Regions from separate parts of the Pseudoalteromonas sp. SA25 genome, predicted to be linked through region 1. Evidence: predicted binding sites of a transcription regulator. Region 1 holds the regulator's gene; the other holds the start of a gene.
The links. Region 1 encodes LexA, which represses DNA repair genes until DNA is damaged. Its sites were predicted from a motif close to TACTGTATNNNNATACAGTA; they were not measured.
Positions count from the first base shown of each region.

Region 2: GQR45_RS05570 (YebG family protein) is a predicted target of LexA. The motif match lies at 3,173-3,192, and genes of this name have one in related genera.

Region 1 covers NZ_WTKV01000024.1:14,661-22,945, forward strand. Annotated here, with positions in the region: gene GQR45_RS17200 (membrane protein) at 1-446, opposite strand, end outside; gene GQR45_RS17205 (hypothetical protein) at 760-1,140, shown strand; gene GQR45_RS17210 (PaaI family thioesterase) at 1,141-1,581, opposite strand; gene lexA (transcriptional repressor LexA) at 1,749-2,366, shown strand; gene coxB (cytochrome c oxidase subunit II) at 2,850-3,992, shown strand; gene ctaD (cytochrome c oxidase subunit I) at 3,992-5,584, shown strand; gene GQR45_RS17230 (cytochrome c oxidase assembly protein) at 5,584-6,114, shown strand; gene GQR45_RS17235 (cytochrome c oxidase subunit 3) at 6,150-7,025, shown strand; gene GQR45_RS21590 (DUF2909 family protein) at 6,928-7,236, opposite strand; gene GQR45_RS17245 (SURF1 family protein) at 7,251-7,991, shown strand; gene GQR45_RS17250 (hypothetical protein) at 7,981-8,285, shown strand, end outside.
Region 2 covers NZ_WTKV01000005.1:61,285-69,569, reverse strand. Annotated here, with positions in the region: gene GQR45_RS05595 (peroxiredoxin C) at 1-165, opposite strand, end outside; gene fadR (fatty acid metabolism transcriptional regulator FadR) at 530-1,243, opposite strand; gene dsbB (disulfide bond formation protein DsbB) at 1,787-2,305, shown strand; gene GQR45_RS05580 (DUF6170 family protein) at 2,307-2,609, shown strand; gene GQR45_RS05575 (helix-hairpin-helix domain-containing protein) at 2,634-2,930, opposite strand; gene GQR45_RS05570 (YebG family protein) at 3,244-3,561, shown strand; gene putP (sodium/proline symporter PutP) at 3,837-5,315, opposite strand; gene GQR45_RS05560 (HDOD domain-containing protein) at 5,648-6,874, shown strand; gene GQR45_RS05555 (VacJ family lipoprotein) at 7,137-7,868, opposite strand; gene ccmI (c-type cytochrome biogenesis protein CcmI) at 7,878-8,285, opposite strand, start outside.

The DNA of each region.
Region 1 (8,285 bases):
ACATTGGTTTTATATCCAACTTCTCGCATACCTTGCTTTAGCAGTACAGCGCTTGTCACTTGAGCATCAATAAGTAAGTGTGCTTTAGCATTTGCGGTAATTTGTATTTTAGTTGGCGGCTCAAAAGGCCGGCCTGTTATACCGTTAAAGCTTTGCTGTTCATCTTTATTTATTACTGTAATTATAGGTGTGGTTAAAAAGTTCTCAAAAATTATTTGTGTTGGATTAACCACCTGAGATGCAATATCGTTAAGGGAGGCAACATAATCAGCCTGCGTAAATGGGTTATTAAGAGTACGTGTTGCAAGATGCTCCCCATGAACTTTATCAAGAGGAATAGCGCTCATGACTAAACCGCCTAATAGCCAAGCTAAAATTTGTAATGTGAGCAAATAACCGAGCCATTTATGTAACTTGCGAGCATACTTAAATATTTTTTTATTCATGTTTTAGTCTTATTATTTTTAGAGGCTAGTTTATTACATTAATGGGATTAGTTACTGCGACATTTTGTCGCAGTTTAAACTATAGCTTACTGTAATCATTTAAAAATAAAAAAGATTACACTTAAATTGCTAACATGACTTATTTGTTTAATTGAGCTGAGTGTTTGATATCCAGCTAGCTTTAAACGCTAAAAAATACTTAAAAGCTGCGAAATATCCATATAAAGTGGTTAATAGAGCATAGTTGATTTGGTATAACGGTAAAACTGCGTTAAAGTTTGCAATGAAATTATTAGAGGATAAATACGAAACGATGTCGGAAATTCAATTTTTAAATGTAGATCTTGAGCTTGAATCAAAGCAAGATATTAGTTTGCTAGTGGCAGACTTGAAAAAAGTCGCGACGATTTTACATTATGACAAAGACGAATACCGTCAATTAGCGCGTATTGAAGCAACAGGTGTAGTAAACACGCCTGACAAAGCAATAAACCATATATGTGAGCTTATTGAATCGTGTTCGCGTAACGCGCTAAAGCAATGGTTAAGCTGTTCACGTAGAACGTTTGATATTGGTTTTGAATCAGGCACTTCCCCTAAGTGCTTTAATCAAGCCTTAGATGCAGATACATTACTACGTATATCTGCGATTGGTGCGGGTATGGAAATTACAATTTACCCAATCGAAAAGTAACTACCTTCGCTCTACGACTGCTGCGGTCATTTTTGATACGCAGCACAGCTCATTGCGGCTATTTGTAATTTTTATTTCCCACACTGAACTACGTTTGCCAATATGAAACGCTCTTGCCGTTGCTGTTAAAGTGCCGTTGCGAGATGCTTTTAAATGACTTGCGCTAATTTCCTGCCCCACGCAGTAAAATTTTGTAAAATCGACAACAAAGTTAGCTGCATAGCTGGCAACTGTTTCGGCAAGTACAACGTTAGCACCGCCGTGAACCATTCCCATTGGGTTATGATGCTCAGGAATTGCCGGCATAGTGGCTACTAAGTAATCATCACCAATTTCAGTGACTTCTATTCCCATGGTTTTCATTAATGTTCCTTGGCCATCAATGCCTTGTTCTAACTGCTTGCACAGCTCTAAAGTGATGGGCTGGTACCAAATACTCATAATGACTCCTTTGCTTTTTTAATCATTTATAAACCTAGCTTTAGTTATATCCCTAAAATGTACACAAGTGAAATTACTTTGGCTATTTTAAGGCTTAATTTAAATTTGCGATTTTTATTTAACTGTATATACTCACAGTTAAATGTACTGTATGGAAAACCAGTTGTATGCGACCATTAACGAACCGCCAAGCTCAAATACTCGAACTAATTAAAGTTTTTATTAAAGACACTGGTATGCCTCCTACACGTGCTGAAATAGCGCAAACATTAGGTTTTAAAAGTGCCAATGCTGCTGAAGAACATTTAAAAGCACTTGCTAAAAAAGGCGCAATTAAAATGAAACCAGGTGCAAGCCGTGGTATTCAGTTAATTGAAGAAGAAGAGCCAGAACAATTAGGTTTACCGCTTATAGGGCGTGTTGCTGCTGGTTCACCTATTTTGGCGCAAGAGCACGTTGAAAGTCACTGCAAAATCGATCCATTAATGTTTAAACCGGCTGCAGATTTTTTACTACGCGTTAACGGTATGAGCATGAAAGATATTGGTATTATGGATGGTGATTTACTTGCTGTACATCGTACTCAAACCGCTGAAAACGGGCAAGTTGTTGTTGCCCGCCTAGACGAAGACGTAACTGTAAAACGTCTTGAGAAAGCGGGTCGTAAAGTATTACTTCATGCTGAAAACGACGATTTTGAATCTATTGAAGTAGATCTTGAGAATGAGTCTTTTAATATTGAAGGCTTAGCCGTTGGCGTTATAAGAAACGCTGATTGGATGTGACTTTAAAAATAGCTTTTAAACAAGCAGTTTTATAAATGCGTACTAATTAGTACGCATTTTCTGTTTTAAATTCGCACTAAAAATAGGGCATAAATAGCTCACTGACAATTTAAGCTGTAAACTTTTTTGCACTTATATTTTCCCCCTCCGAATGCGTTAAACCCCTTTGTTTTGCTCATCTTTTGAACTTCCTATTACCTAGTTGGTTACTGATTTTTTATTAATTACTCAATATCACCTGATTGTTTTTTATACTAAAACTTGCTTGTTGTTCATTTTTTAGCTAATTATTAATGTGCTGAGCTAATAATAACTCACAGCTTTTTAGTTTTGAGAACACACAATATACACAAACACGTTGTTGGCGCAGCAAAACCAATCAATATTAAATGAGATTGACTAAAAAAATAAAAATAACGAATTGGCGTTTAAGCCGTATGCCTCTTCGCTTTGCATTCGCAATAGCATCAAAGGAGCCGTCACATGGGTAAACTGACCTCTACCTTGTGGCTTATATTATGTGTTTTTTCGCACCCAGTTTTGGCTAACAGCCAATACAATATGCGCAAAGGCGTAACCGATATAAGCAATAATGTATATCAGCTGCACATGACCATATTTATAATATGTTGTGTGATTGGGGTGATAGTGTTCGCAATTATGTTTTGGGCACTTATTCATCACCGCAAATCTAAAGGGGCTGTACCTGCCCAATTTCACGAAAGCACTAAAGTAGAAATACTTTGGACTGCAATCCCGTTTGTTATTTTAATTGCTATGGCAGTACCAGCCACTAAAACCCTAATTGCAATGGAAGATGCCAGCAAAGCTGATCTCACTATTAAAATTACAGGCTCGCAATGGAAATGGCATTATGAATATATGGGTGAAGATGTAGAGTTTTACTCTATTTTATCTACCCCGCAAGATGAAATAGCGAATCTTGCAGATAAAAATCCTAACTACTTACTTGAGGTTGATAAACCTCTCGTACTGCCAATAAATCAAAAAGTACGATTTTTAATGACTTCTGATGATGTTATTCACTCTTGGTGGGTACCTGATTTTGCAGTTAAAAAAGATGCGAATCCCGGCTTTATAAACGAAACATGGACGAACATAAACGAAGAAGGTACTTACCGAGGCCAATGTGCTGAGTTGTGTGGTAAAGATCATGGCTTTATGCCCGTTGTGGTGGTCGCTAAATCTGAGGCTGATTTTAAAACATGGCTTGCAGATGCAAAGCAGGCTAAACAAAAAGCAGCATTAGCAGATGCCGCATTACTTGATAAAACCCTCCCAAAAGAAGAGTTAATGACTTTAGGAGAACAAGTATATATGGCTAATTGTGCTGCATGTCATCAACCTACTGGCATGGGATTACCGGGTGTATTTCCTGCACTTAAAGGCAGCCCTATAGTGCTTGGCGATATAAAAGATCACATTGATGTAGTTATCCATGGACGACCTGGTACGGCAATGCAAGCTTTTGCCAAGCAGTTATCTATAAAGCAATTAGCTGCGGTTATTACTTATAAGCGTAATGCGTGGGGTAATGATACGGGTGATGTTATTCAACCGAGTCAAATACAGGCAGCACTTGATGCCAAAGTGGAGGCGAACTAATGAGTAGCATAGTAGAACAACCTAACGCCAATGAAGCTCATCATGCTCATCACCCAGCTAAGGGTTTTAAACGCTGGCTTTACACAACTAATCATAAAGATATAGGTAGTTTATATTTAATTTTTTCGCTGACCATGTTCTTAATTGGTGGTGGAATGGCCATGGTGATCAGAGCTGAATTATTTCAACCAGGTTTACAGTTGGTCGATCCTCACTTTTTTAATCAAATGACCACAGTGCATGGTTTAATTATGGTGTTTGGTGCGGTTATGCCGGCCTTTACAGGCCTTGCTAACTGGATGATACCACTCATGATTGGCGCGCCAGATATGGCATTGCCAAGAATGAATAACTGGAGCTTTTGGATTTTACCGTTTGCGTTTTTAATCCTATTGGCATCGTTATTTATGCCTGGTGGGGGTCCTGCATTTGGTTGGACTTTTTATGCACCACTGTCTACAACATACAGTAATGATAATACTGCATTGTTTGTATTTGCCGTACATATTATGGGGATTAGTTCAATAATGGGCGCAATCAATGTGATTGTAACCATAGTGAACTTACGTGCCCCAGGCATGACATGGATGAAGTTGCCCTTATTTGTATGGACGTGGTTAATTACTGCCTTTTTATTAATAGCGGTAATGCCAGTGCTTGCAGGGGCTGTCACTATGGTACTTACCGATAAGTATTTTGCGACCAGCTTTTTTGATGCCGCAGGCGGTGGCGACCCGGTGATGTTCCAACACATTTTTTGGTTTTTTGGTCATCCCGAAGTATACATAATGATTCTTCCTGCCTTTGGCATTATATCTACAATAGTACCTACCTTTTCTCGTAAAAAACTTTTTGGCTATGCCTCAATGGTATACGCCACATCCTCCATAGCACTATTGAGCTTTATTGTATGGGCTCATCATATGTTTACCACTGGGATGCCGGTCGCTGGCGAGTTGTTTTTTATGTACGCGACCATGCTTATATCGGTACCTACAGGAGTAAAAGTATTTAATTGGGTTGCCACAATGTGGAAAGGCTCAATAACTTTTGAAGTGCCAATGCTTTTTAGTATTGCGTTTATTGTGCTGTTTACCTTAGGTGGCTTTTCGGGTTTGATGCTGGCAATTACACCTGCTGACTTTCAGTACCACGATACTTATTTTGTAGTGGCGCATTTTCATTATGTATTAGTAACAGGGGCTGTATTTTCGATAATGGCAGGGGCTTATTACTGGCTGCCCAAGTGGACGGGCAATATGTTTAATATCACGCTAGCTAAATGGCATTTTTGGCTATCGCTGGTGAGTGTGAACGTATTGTTTTTTCCTATGCATTTTGTAGGGCTTGCCGGTATGCCGCGTCGAATTCCCGATTATGCACTTCAATTTGCCGACTTTAACGCAATCATAAGTATTGGTGGATTTGCCTTTGGTTTATCGCAATTGTTGTTTGTAGCTGTGGTAATTAAATGCGCGCGTGGCGGTGATAAAGTGCCTGCAAAAGTATGGGAAGGGGCAGAAGGGCTTGAGTGGGAAGTTGACTCTCCAGCGCCATATCATACTTTTTCTACGCCGCCGGTAATTAAGTAATGACACACGCACCGCTACTCAAACGTTTGGTACTTATTTGCATAGGCATGTTTGCCTTTGCCTTTGCTTTAGTACCTTTGTATGACGTGTTTTGTGATGTAACAGGGCTTAATGGAAAACCTTCGCTTGAGCAAGCAGAGCAAAGTACACAAATAGTACAAAACCGAGAAGTCGGCGTTAGCTTTACTACTCACGCACAAAGTGGTGCACCGTTTGAAGTTAAATCAAAAGAATACAGTGTAGTGGTAAAACCCGGTGCAATGCGTGAAGTAATGTTTAGTGCTAAAAATAACAGCAACCTAGATAAAGTAATGCAGGCTGTACCATCAGTCTCGCCAGGTAAAGCGGCAAAGTATTTACACAAAATAGCCTGTTTTTGCTTTGATCAGCAACCTCTAAAAGCAGGGGAAGAACTTGAATTTAAATTACTTTTTTATGTTGATACCGCACTGCCGAGCGATATTGAAGAATTAACTTTATCTTATACCGTATTTGATATTAGTGAACAGCTGGTGGCAAGTAACAACTAGCTTTTTAAACTAGTGTGAAACTAGGAGTAAATAAAATGAATCAAGAATATGAGCATTATTACGTACCTGAGCAAAGCCCATGGCCTATTGTAGGTGCTGTTGCATTGTTTTTTATTGCAGTAGGGGCAGGCTTGACTGTTATGAGTGTAGGTAAAGAAGGTGGTAGCGGGGTTTATCTGCTTTATGCCGGTATTGCTGTACTTGTGTATATGTTGTTTAGCTGGTTTAAAAATGTAATTAGTGAATCGGACCAAGGTTTGTACTCAGCACAAATGGATCGCTCTTTTAGACAAGGTATGAGCTGGTTTATTTTTTCTGAAGTTATGTTTTTTATGGCCTTTTTTGGTGCGCTTTTTTATGCACGCGTATTGTCGGTACCTTGGCTTGGAGGCGCAGGCAATAATGCAATGACTAACGAGGTATTATGGCCTACTTTTGAAGCTGTTTGGCCGCTAGTTTCAACACCTGCTGGCGAAACTACTCAAGCTATGGGCTGGCAAGGCTTACCGCTTATAAATACCTTAATACTGCTTACTTCCTCAGTTACTTTACATTTTGCCCATGTAGCGATGGAAAACAATAAACGAACTCCACTTAAAGTTTTTTTAGGCGCTACTATTTTATTGGGCGTTTGCTTTTTAGGGCTGCAAGTTGAGGAGTACATGCATGCATATAATGACCTTAACCTAACGCTAGATGCGGGCATTTACGGTAATACGTTCTTTTTATTGACTGGTTTTCATGGCATGCATGTAACGTTAGGAACCGTACTTTTATTTGTAATATTTTTACGGATATTAAAAGGGCACTTTACTAAAGATAAGCACTTTGCTTTTCAAGCAGCTGCTTGGTATTGGCACTTTGTTGATGTGGTGTGGCTGTGTTTGTTTGTATTTGTATATGTGCTGTAGCGTTTATTGGCGAATTATTTGCTTTAATAAAACCAAGTTTAAGCGCTGCAATAACAACAACTAAAACAACGACCGAAAACAATACGCGACGACCTAAAAAGTGAGACATAGGTCGTCCCCCTGTTTTCCCTGACACCATAATAAACAATGCTCTAAATAAGTTAAAAAGTATAAATATTAACAACAGTACGATAATAATTTTAATAATCACTGAGTTGACCCTTTATGCAGTTAGTTTTATGGCACAAACAAAAGCTTAGTTCACTAATCACACTTTGTATGGTTGTGGTTGTTGTACTTGTGTGTGTGCGATTAGGATTTTGGCAGTTGGAGCGGGGTGAGCAAAAACAGCAGCAACTAACCGCTATTGCTAAGCAACAGAATCGGGGTGTGGTGAGCTGGTCTCAATTACTTAACCTGCCTGATAGCTGGAACAAAACAGGTGTATTGGTTGAGTTAAAAGGGCGGTTTGTACAAAGCCAATATTGGCTTTTAGATAATCAAGTTTATAACGGGCAAGTAGGGTACGATTTACTTGCTTTACTAAAGCCAGACAGCGAAGAAAAAGTGATTTTAGTTAATTTAGGATGGGTAAAAGCGCCTATATCTAGAGATACACTGCCAAAGGTTACTCTGCCTACAGGTGTTTTTATTCTTAAAGCGCAAATAAAAGAAAATAACTTAAGTAGCTTTACGCTTGAAGATAAAACTACAAATAATGACTTACCTACAAGAATCCAATCTATCGACTTGAATATGCTGAGCACTCAAGGCCAGCAATCATTAATTAATTTTATGGCTTACAGACAAGGTACTGGTGATGAGATTGCAACACCTCATTATGAGGCAGTTGTTATGAGCCCTCAAAAGCATAATGCCTACGCTGTGCAATGGTTTTTAATTGCTGTTGCATGTGCTGTTGTGGCTATTTTTGCGAGTAAAAAAAGGACACTTAATGAAAAATAATCCCCTTGTGTTGTTTGTGGGCTGCTGCGCTATCCCATTAATTTTGGCATATGGCGCATTAAAGTTTGATTGGTTGCCTACTGCAATTACTAATAATGGCGAGTTTTTAAGCCAAGAAATAAAACTTAAAAATTGGCCGCAAAATAATCCCAAGCAATGGACTATCGCACTTAATTATTCAAACGAATGTAACACCCCATGCAGCGAACAACTCAATGCACTTAATAATTTATATGTGGCACTTGGTAAAAACCAAGGCAAGGTTGATATGGCTGTAATGGGAAGTCCCGACAA
Region 2 (8,285 bases), on a different contig from region 1:
AAGTTCAGAAGGACATACAAACGTGAAATCTAGTGGGTAAAAGAAGATAACTGCTTTTTTACCTTTAATTGTTTCATGAAGGTTATAGCTATCTACAATTTCACCGTTACCAAGAACAGCTGCAGCGGTAAAGTCTGGTGCCTGGCGGCCTACTAATACACCCATTTTATTCTCCAAATATTTTGAGTTTGTTTTCAATTGCTTTCGCAATGCTGGTACTTATATGGGCGCTAAAAATTAAAAACCAATAGCGAACACATATAATTAATTGGCATTCTAAAGTTATTCACTACAAAAGAACAATCGCATTTAACGATGTGAGCAATCGAAAATAACGAACACTTACAACTTGCACTAATCTGCTTGAATAATAGGTTTATTTTGAAGTGTAAATTGCGTTGTAATTAGATAGAACTTTTGACGTTACTGAAGAAGGCTTAATACATTAAATTGTTTAAAAATTCATATAATGTGGTATTAATTTTTACAGGTACAAAAAAACCTGCAAATGCAGGTTTCTCGTTTAAATTTAATCCATTATATCTGAGGGCATATCGCCTCGGATTTTTTGCCAAATCTCACCTGTTTGATGACCGTATTTACGCATCATCGAAATAGCACCATCGTGCTCTTTATTTTCTGCCAAGATTGTTAAATCTTTATAAAACTGACGAGCAAGTTCACGAGTTCCGGCATCAGAGAAGTAATGACAACCAATCTTTGAATAAAAACCTCTAAAACCGTTGAGTATTAATACATAAATACGGTTATTACCCGCAACGGCTAATTCGTGATGAACTTTGTAATCGTAGTCAGCAAATGCCTGCGCAGTATCTTCTAGCTCATGACTTTGTGATAAAATTTCAATTACACGTTCAGGATTTAACTTAATTGCAGCACGTGTATAAATAGCACTAATATTAGTACGTGCAGATAAAAGCTGATCTGTCAGCTCTGGCATCTTGTCTTCATCTAAGCGCGCTAGTGTTTCAAGAATATTTAAGCCAGACGTTTCCCAAAAGTTATTTACTTTTGTTGGTTTACCATGCTGAATTGTTAACCAACCATCACGTGCTAAACGCTGTAATACTTCTCTCAAGGTCGTTCTTGTTACACCAATTAACTCTGAAAGTTCTCGCTCGGCAGGTAGAATTGAACCTGGAGGGAAATCGCCGTTCCAAATAGATTCAACTATATATTCTTCAGCAAATCCTGCTGGGCTTTTCGCTTTAAAAATTCTCATCCAGTTCCCACTCGAATTAATCAACACTCATCGTTTTACACGAATAACTGACTGATTGTACCAGACGAAGCATAACTAACAAGTAAAGTCAGGTATATTAATAAGCAAATGAGTAGAAATTAAAGATTAATAAATAATAAAATTTAGGTTTCTCTAATATCGCTACAATGTATAAATATACAGAGCAATATTCATTGTAGGTACATTGTAATTACTGGTATTTTTTATTTACACATACCTAGCTGAATCAACTTAAAACACATAAGTACATTAAAAAGGAACACCTATGCAACAGAGCGCTCTAACTGCAACTTTAAAGAACTTTTTAGGCAATGCACCAATGTGATATAAGTAAACGATATAACTAAGCTTATGTATCAATGGGAACTAAGTAGAGCGTCATGTAGCCTCTGCTGAGGCTGCATTGAGTGGTCAATAATTTCATCTTATAAAAAGCGACTTCGGTAGCTTTTTTTTCCTTTTTGTTGCCGCATACATTATCCTAGGTCATAATCTAACGTCTTATTTAAACGCGGAATTTTTATGAACTGGCTTGCGCAATTACCCACCCAACGTACCCCGTGGCTTTTATTTACAGCTATCGTTTTTTTACTTGAAGTGACCGCCCTTTTCTTTCAATACCAAATGGGATTGGCGCCTTGCATAATGTGCATATATCAACGTACAGCCGTACTGGGTCTATTAGGCGCAGGAATTGTAGGTTCGACTAAACCACAGAGCAAAGCAGTTCGTATATTAGCGTATGTAATTTGGGGTGTATCGAGTGTTTGGGGATATTTAATTGCTCGCGAGCATATTGATATGCAAACCACCACAGACCCTTTTGCATTTAGCTGTGAGTTTGAACCAAACTTCCCGTCGTTTATGTCGTTACATGAATGGATACCTAGCTTTTTTCAGGCGACCGGGGATTGTGGAAATATAGATTGGCAATTTGTTGGTTTGAGCATGCCTGCTTGGATGGAAATTATATTTGGGATTTTCTCACTAACACTATTTATTATAGTTATTGGCCGTTTATTAATTAAAAAGTCGATTTGATATGTTTACATTTTTTTCAAGCCAATTAGATGAGCTTAAACATCTAAAAGTACGCAAGCGCCAAGACGTGATAGCACTTTCGTTAAGTATGTTATCGCCAACTGATAAAGTGTTACTGCGTATTATTAAATTAATATTACTAAGTCCACTATTTTTAATATTCACGGTATTTAAAGGTTGGATATTAATCCCGTTTTTGATACTCGGCGGACTTTGCTACCCACTTTTAACAACACCTATTGAAATCAACTTTGCTAAAAAACACTTAAGCGATGCATTAAAACAATTTAATCAGGGCGCATAGCGCCCTGATTGTTATCTACTGCTATTAAAGGGATATTTTCCCTTCTAATTTGGTTAATAGTTTTTTACCAATTCCTTTAACTTGCGATAAATCACTGACACTTTTAAATTCGCCGTTTTCTTCACGATAATCCACAATTGCCTGCGCTTTTTTCTTACCTATACCCGGTAGCTTAGCAAGCATATCTGCATCAGCATTATTTATACTAATTGTCTCAACTTGAGGCATTTGCTTAGTTACTTCCGATAGTTGTGCATATACGGTAGTTGCAGGTAGTAAGCATAATAAGCTTATTATGAATAAATTTTTTAACGTTTTCATCAAACTTGTCCCTATTCTTCTTTTCTTAATTTTGAATGTTGCTCAGGAAAACCAAAAAGTAAGGAACTGAAATGCTCATCACTTAAAGTGTACCTAAACGCATTATCACTATGATCCGAAATCCTGAAAATGCAGCTGGTACAACAAAGTGATTGCTTAACTAAAGTAAAGTTACCGTTTTTTGTCAAATTTAAGACACCTAAAATTAATACTTCGCGCTTGCAAATTTACGCCCAAACCATTACTGTACATAAAAACAGTAATCTAATGGTTTTTACAAACCACGGTGCCAAGCAATTTTGCAGGAGAAATCATGGCTGTTGTTGTTAAATATGTTGTAGAACGAAACGGAGTCGAGCGTATGACGTTTACTACCAAAAAAGAAGCTGATGCTTATGACAAGATGCTCGATATAGCAGAATCACTTGAGCTAATGCTAGAAAAGGTAGACGTACCGCTTAGTGAGCAACAAATTGAATCACTTGCTTTAGAAATAGCGAAAAGCAAAGATGACTTTATGACCATATTAAAGGGCGGCAAAGATCCAGTTGTTACCAAAGCGCCAGCAAAAAGTAAAAAGTCAGATAACGTTGCGTCAATTGAAGATAACAACGATAAAAAAGCAAGTTAACTCGTAGATTGTCCTCTCCTCGGACGGGACAAACTAAATAAAAAAGGGAGCAACTTAGTTGCTCCCTTTTTTATTATACCAATTCGCTTAATTAAGTGATCTATTTTGAGGGTGGGAAAACGTGTTGATAGCTAGGCAAAAAATTTGATATTTAGTTGTTCTAAATGATAATTTTTTAACGCCGGTAGCAACACGTTTAGCACCGCAAAATGATTAAGTATTATCGCGGATTGGTATTACTTACTACTCATTTTAAAATGAATAGTAATTGCTATTTAAAGCTCTTTTTCTACTTCATCAAATAAAGCAGTGATATTTTGCTCTGGCTCTTTTGTTACTAAGCTAACAACAACAATTGCGATACTCGCTAAAATAAAGCCAGGTACTATTTCATACATGAAGCTACTTAAACTTTCACCATTAATAGTAAACGGACCATAAATCCAAACAAGCACTGTAAACGCACCTACTAACATACCAGATAAGGCGCCAGCAAAATTCATACGTTTCCAATAAAGGCTAAACAATACAAGTGGTCCAAAAGCAGCACCAAAGCCTGCCCATGCATTACTTACTAGGTCTAAAATAGAGCTATCTCTATCGTACGCTAAATAAATTGCAAACAGGGCAACAAATGCAACGCTAATTCGACCAACAGTAACTAATTCAAAGTCGCTAGCATCTTTACGTAAAAATGTTTTATATAAATCTTCAGTCAATGAACTTGAGCTTACTAGCAATTGCGATGAGATAGTACTCATGATAGCAGCCAAAATTGCAGCTAGTAAAAAGCCAGCAATAAGTGGATGGAACAATAACTCAGAAAGAATTAGGAAAATCGTTTCAGGATCTTCAACTACAATATTATTCTCATAAGTATAAGCAGCACCAAATATACCAGTACCAACAGCACCAAGGGCAGCAACAATCATCCATGTCATACCAATACGGCGAGCTTTAGGCATATCCTTAACACTACGTACCGACATAAAACGAACGATGATATGTGGTTGACCAAAATAACCTAAACCCCATGCCATTGCAGAAATAATACCTAATGCAGAGCCTGCTCCAATCCAGTTAAGCATATCTGGATTTACACTATGTAAAGTAGATTCCAGAGGTTGTTCAAGTAAAGAGTATGCAACAGTAGGCACTAGAATCAGTGCGATGAACATAATACAACCTTGCACGAAATCAGTTAAGCTAACCGCTAAAAAACCACCAAACAAAGTGTATAAAACAACGACACCCGTTGTAATGTATAAACCCACTTCATAACTTAGACCAAATGAGCTTTCAAACAATTTTCCGCCGGCTACAACACCAGATGACGTGTAAAGAGTAAAGAAGACTATAATCACAACTGCTGATACAACACGTAATAAGTTTGACTTATCATTGAAGCGATTTGAGAAGTAATCTGGGATTGTTATAGAGTCATTTGCTTTTTCAGTGTACACACGTAATCTAGGTGCAACTAACAGGTAATTTAACCAAGCACCAATCACCAAACCAATTGCTATCCATGTACTACTAAAACCAGTAACAAACATCGCACCAGGTAGGCCCATTAAAATCCAGCCACTCATGTCAGATGCACCTGCAGATAGTGCAGCAACACTTGGTGATAGATTTCGTCCACCTAACATGTAACCTGATACATCGCCAGTAGATTGCTTATATGCATATAGTCCGATACCCAACATTACAACAAAATATAATGCTAGTGAAATAATCATTCCTGTTTCCAAATTAGCCTCCGCATAATTATTAATAACAGGCTCTTGATCCGAATATTGACTCTTAAAATATTATAATAAAGACACTATTAGGATAAAAACCATTCTCGCTGACTATATCATGCCTAACAATAAAATCTCCAACTTGTTGCTTTCAGCTGATACAAAAATACTCATGTTGAATAATTTTAAAGCGAATTGGTAAAATATAATAAATTAAATAGAAGAAACACCTTAATTTATAATGATAATTTATTAATCATGCAAATATACGTAATGCTATTTTGAATCTTTTGCCATATATTAATACAATACCCAATTACATCACTCTTACGGAACTGTTTATGTATTTTTACGCTGCACGTCAACCGATTTTAGATAGAGATAAAAAACTTATCGGTTATGAGCTTTTATTTCGTGATGGCGTTGATAACGTATTTCCCGATATAGATGGTGACGAAGCAACAACACGACTTATAGAGGGTAGCCAGTTTAATTTTGGTTTAGAAGATTTAACCGACAATAAACCTGCCTATATAAACTTCACCCTAGAAACACTATCAAAGGGTTACCCTACACTACTAGGTAAAGACACTATAGTTGTAGAAATACTTGAAACTATCCAGCCTGGTAAGCGTTTATTAGCTATCGTTAAAGATTTAAAAGATAAAGGTTACACTATTGCTCTTGATGACTATATTCATCAACCTGTATGGCGTCATTTTTACCCATTTATTGATATTATTAAAATAGACTTTTTAGCATCCGATATAGATACAATAAAAACGGTTCTAAACGATTTAAAACCGCACTCACATATTAAGTTACTTGCCGAAAAAGTAGAAACCTATGAAATTTACCAACAAGCTTTAGAGCTTGGGTTTGATTATTTCCAAGGATTTTTCTTCTCAAAACCTGAAATGGTACAAAGTAAAGCTCTACCACCATCAGAAATGGCATTAGCTGAATTACTTTACGAAACATCAAGTGTTGATATGGATCTTAAGAAAATCACTGATGTGTTTGAACGTGATGTAAACCTATCTTATAAATTACTTAGGTATTCAAATTCTGCCGCATTTGCAAGACGCGCAGAAATAAGTACCATTAAGCAAGCTCTTATAGTGCTTGGCGCCAATGAAATTAAAAAGCTATTGTCACTACTGTTTGCAGCACAAGTATCAGCAGATAAACCTGTAGAGCTAATTAGGCTATCGCTTACGCGCGCTCGATTTGCTGAATTGCTCGCTATATCCCATGGGCAGTTTAAAGATACCGGCATGGCATTTTTAACCGGTATGATGTCCCTAATGGATGCTATTTTAGATGAGAGTATGGAAAGCGTCATGAAAAAGCTTCCACTTTCTAATGATATAAAAGCAGCGCTATTAAACGATGAAGGCTTGCTAGCAAAATATTTAAACTTAGTTAAATACTACGAACAAGCAAACTGGTCAGCTGCAAACGAGCTAACGAAAGAGCTAAATCTAGGTGAAAAAGTTCCCGATGCCTATCATGAAGCGCTAGCTTGGGTTAATGAACAAATGCAGTTAGTAGTGAACGAAAAATAAACTACCTGAACTCTGGTTAAGATATTTACTAATATATTAAATCATAATGATATTTAAATTTATTTTTCTCTAGCCAGAGATTTTCAGTGAAAACAAGGCGAACTTACGCGTCAATAGTTGGCCTATTGCAAGTAAATTCAACGTAGTTAGCGCTGAAAATAACTGCTCGAGATAGATTTATTAACCAGAGTTCAGGTTAAATATATAAACAGCAAATAAAAACGCCAGCATTTAGCTGGCGTTTTTGTGAGTGGCTTTTCAATTATAAACTTTCTAAAAAGTCTTCATCAAAATCAGCTGGCTCTTCTTTTATAGGTGGGTTGCCATCGTACAGCTCATAAATTTGACGCTGAAAGTAGATATCTTTTACAAATAAGTACGGATCAAGTGAATCATTTAATAGCCCTTCTTGAGGTATTAATGATGCACGAGCTTCTACCGCTTTTAAAACAAACACTAGAATAGTTTGTGGAGTCGTTAGCGCAACTTCAGGCAATACAAAGTTGTCGACTACATCACCGGTCAGGTTACGTGCTGTTGTAGGACCCATGCCAGGTAGCATTAAATAAGCGCCATCACCCACGCCCCAGACACCTAACGTTTGTCCAAAGTCTTCATCTACAATTTCAAGACCAAGTGAACTGGCAACATCAAAAATACCAAAAATACCAACCGTAGAGTTAACTAAAAAACGCGCTAAGCTCACACTTGCATTACCCGGCTTACCTTGCAAACCCGCATTAATCATATCCACAGGTGCTGTAATATTACCTGTGAAATTAACAATACCGTTTCTTACCGGTACAGGCGTTACTTCAACATAACCTACAGCAACTGGGCGCAATAAATAAGCATCCAGTACATCCATATTAAAGTCGTATAACGGACGATTAATACTTTGCAGCGGATCTCTGTCATCTACTTTGCTTTGTGGTACTTGAGCACAGCCGGCTAGTATCAATAAACATAAAAAAGTAAAACTGTGTTTTAACATCTAACGTCCTTAAGGTATTAATGTATCAATTTGAAGTTGGTAGTCACTTACACTTTCACGCTTTAACGACTCTGAATGACCTTCTAGCTCACCAGAACTTGGCATAACCGAGTCATCTATAGAAATACGCGCCGAAATAATAATATTTTCTGCACTAGATAAGTTAAGGCCTGCAACCATTGCACTACTATCACTCAACTCAACTGTAATTGGAAATGAATATTTAGCGAGTTTAACAGCAGCTAATGGCATAGGCGAACCACTTGCTGCTTTAGCAAATATAAACAAGATACCGTCTTTTGGCTGTTTATCTATAAGCTCTTTTGCAATGTCGACTGTAACTGCAATAGCACCCGTTGTAGTAACTGGCATAACAGAGCCTTCCGTTTGCATTTGCTTCTCTATATCAGCGATACG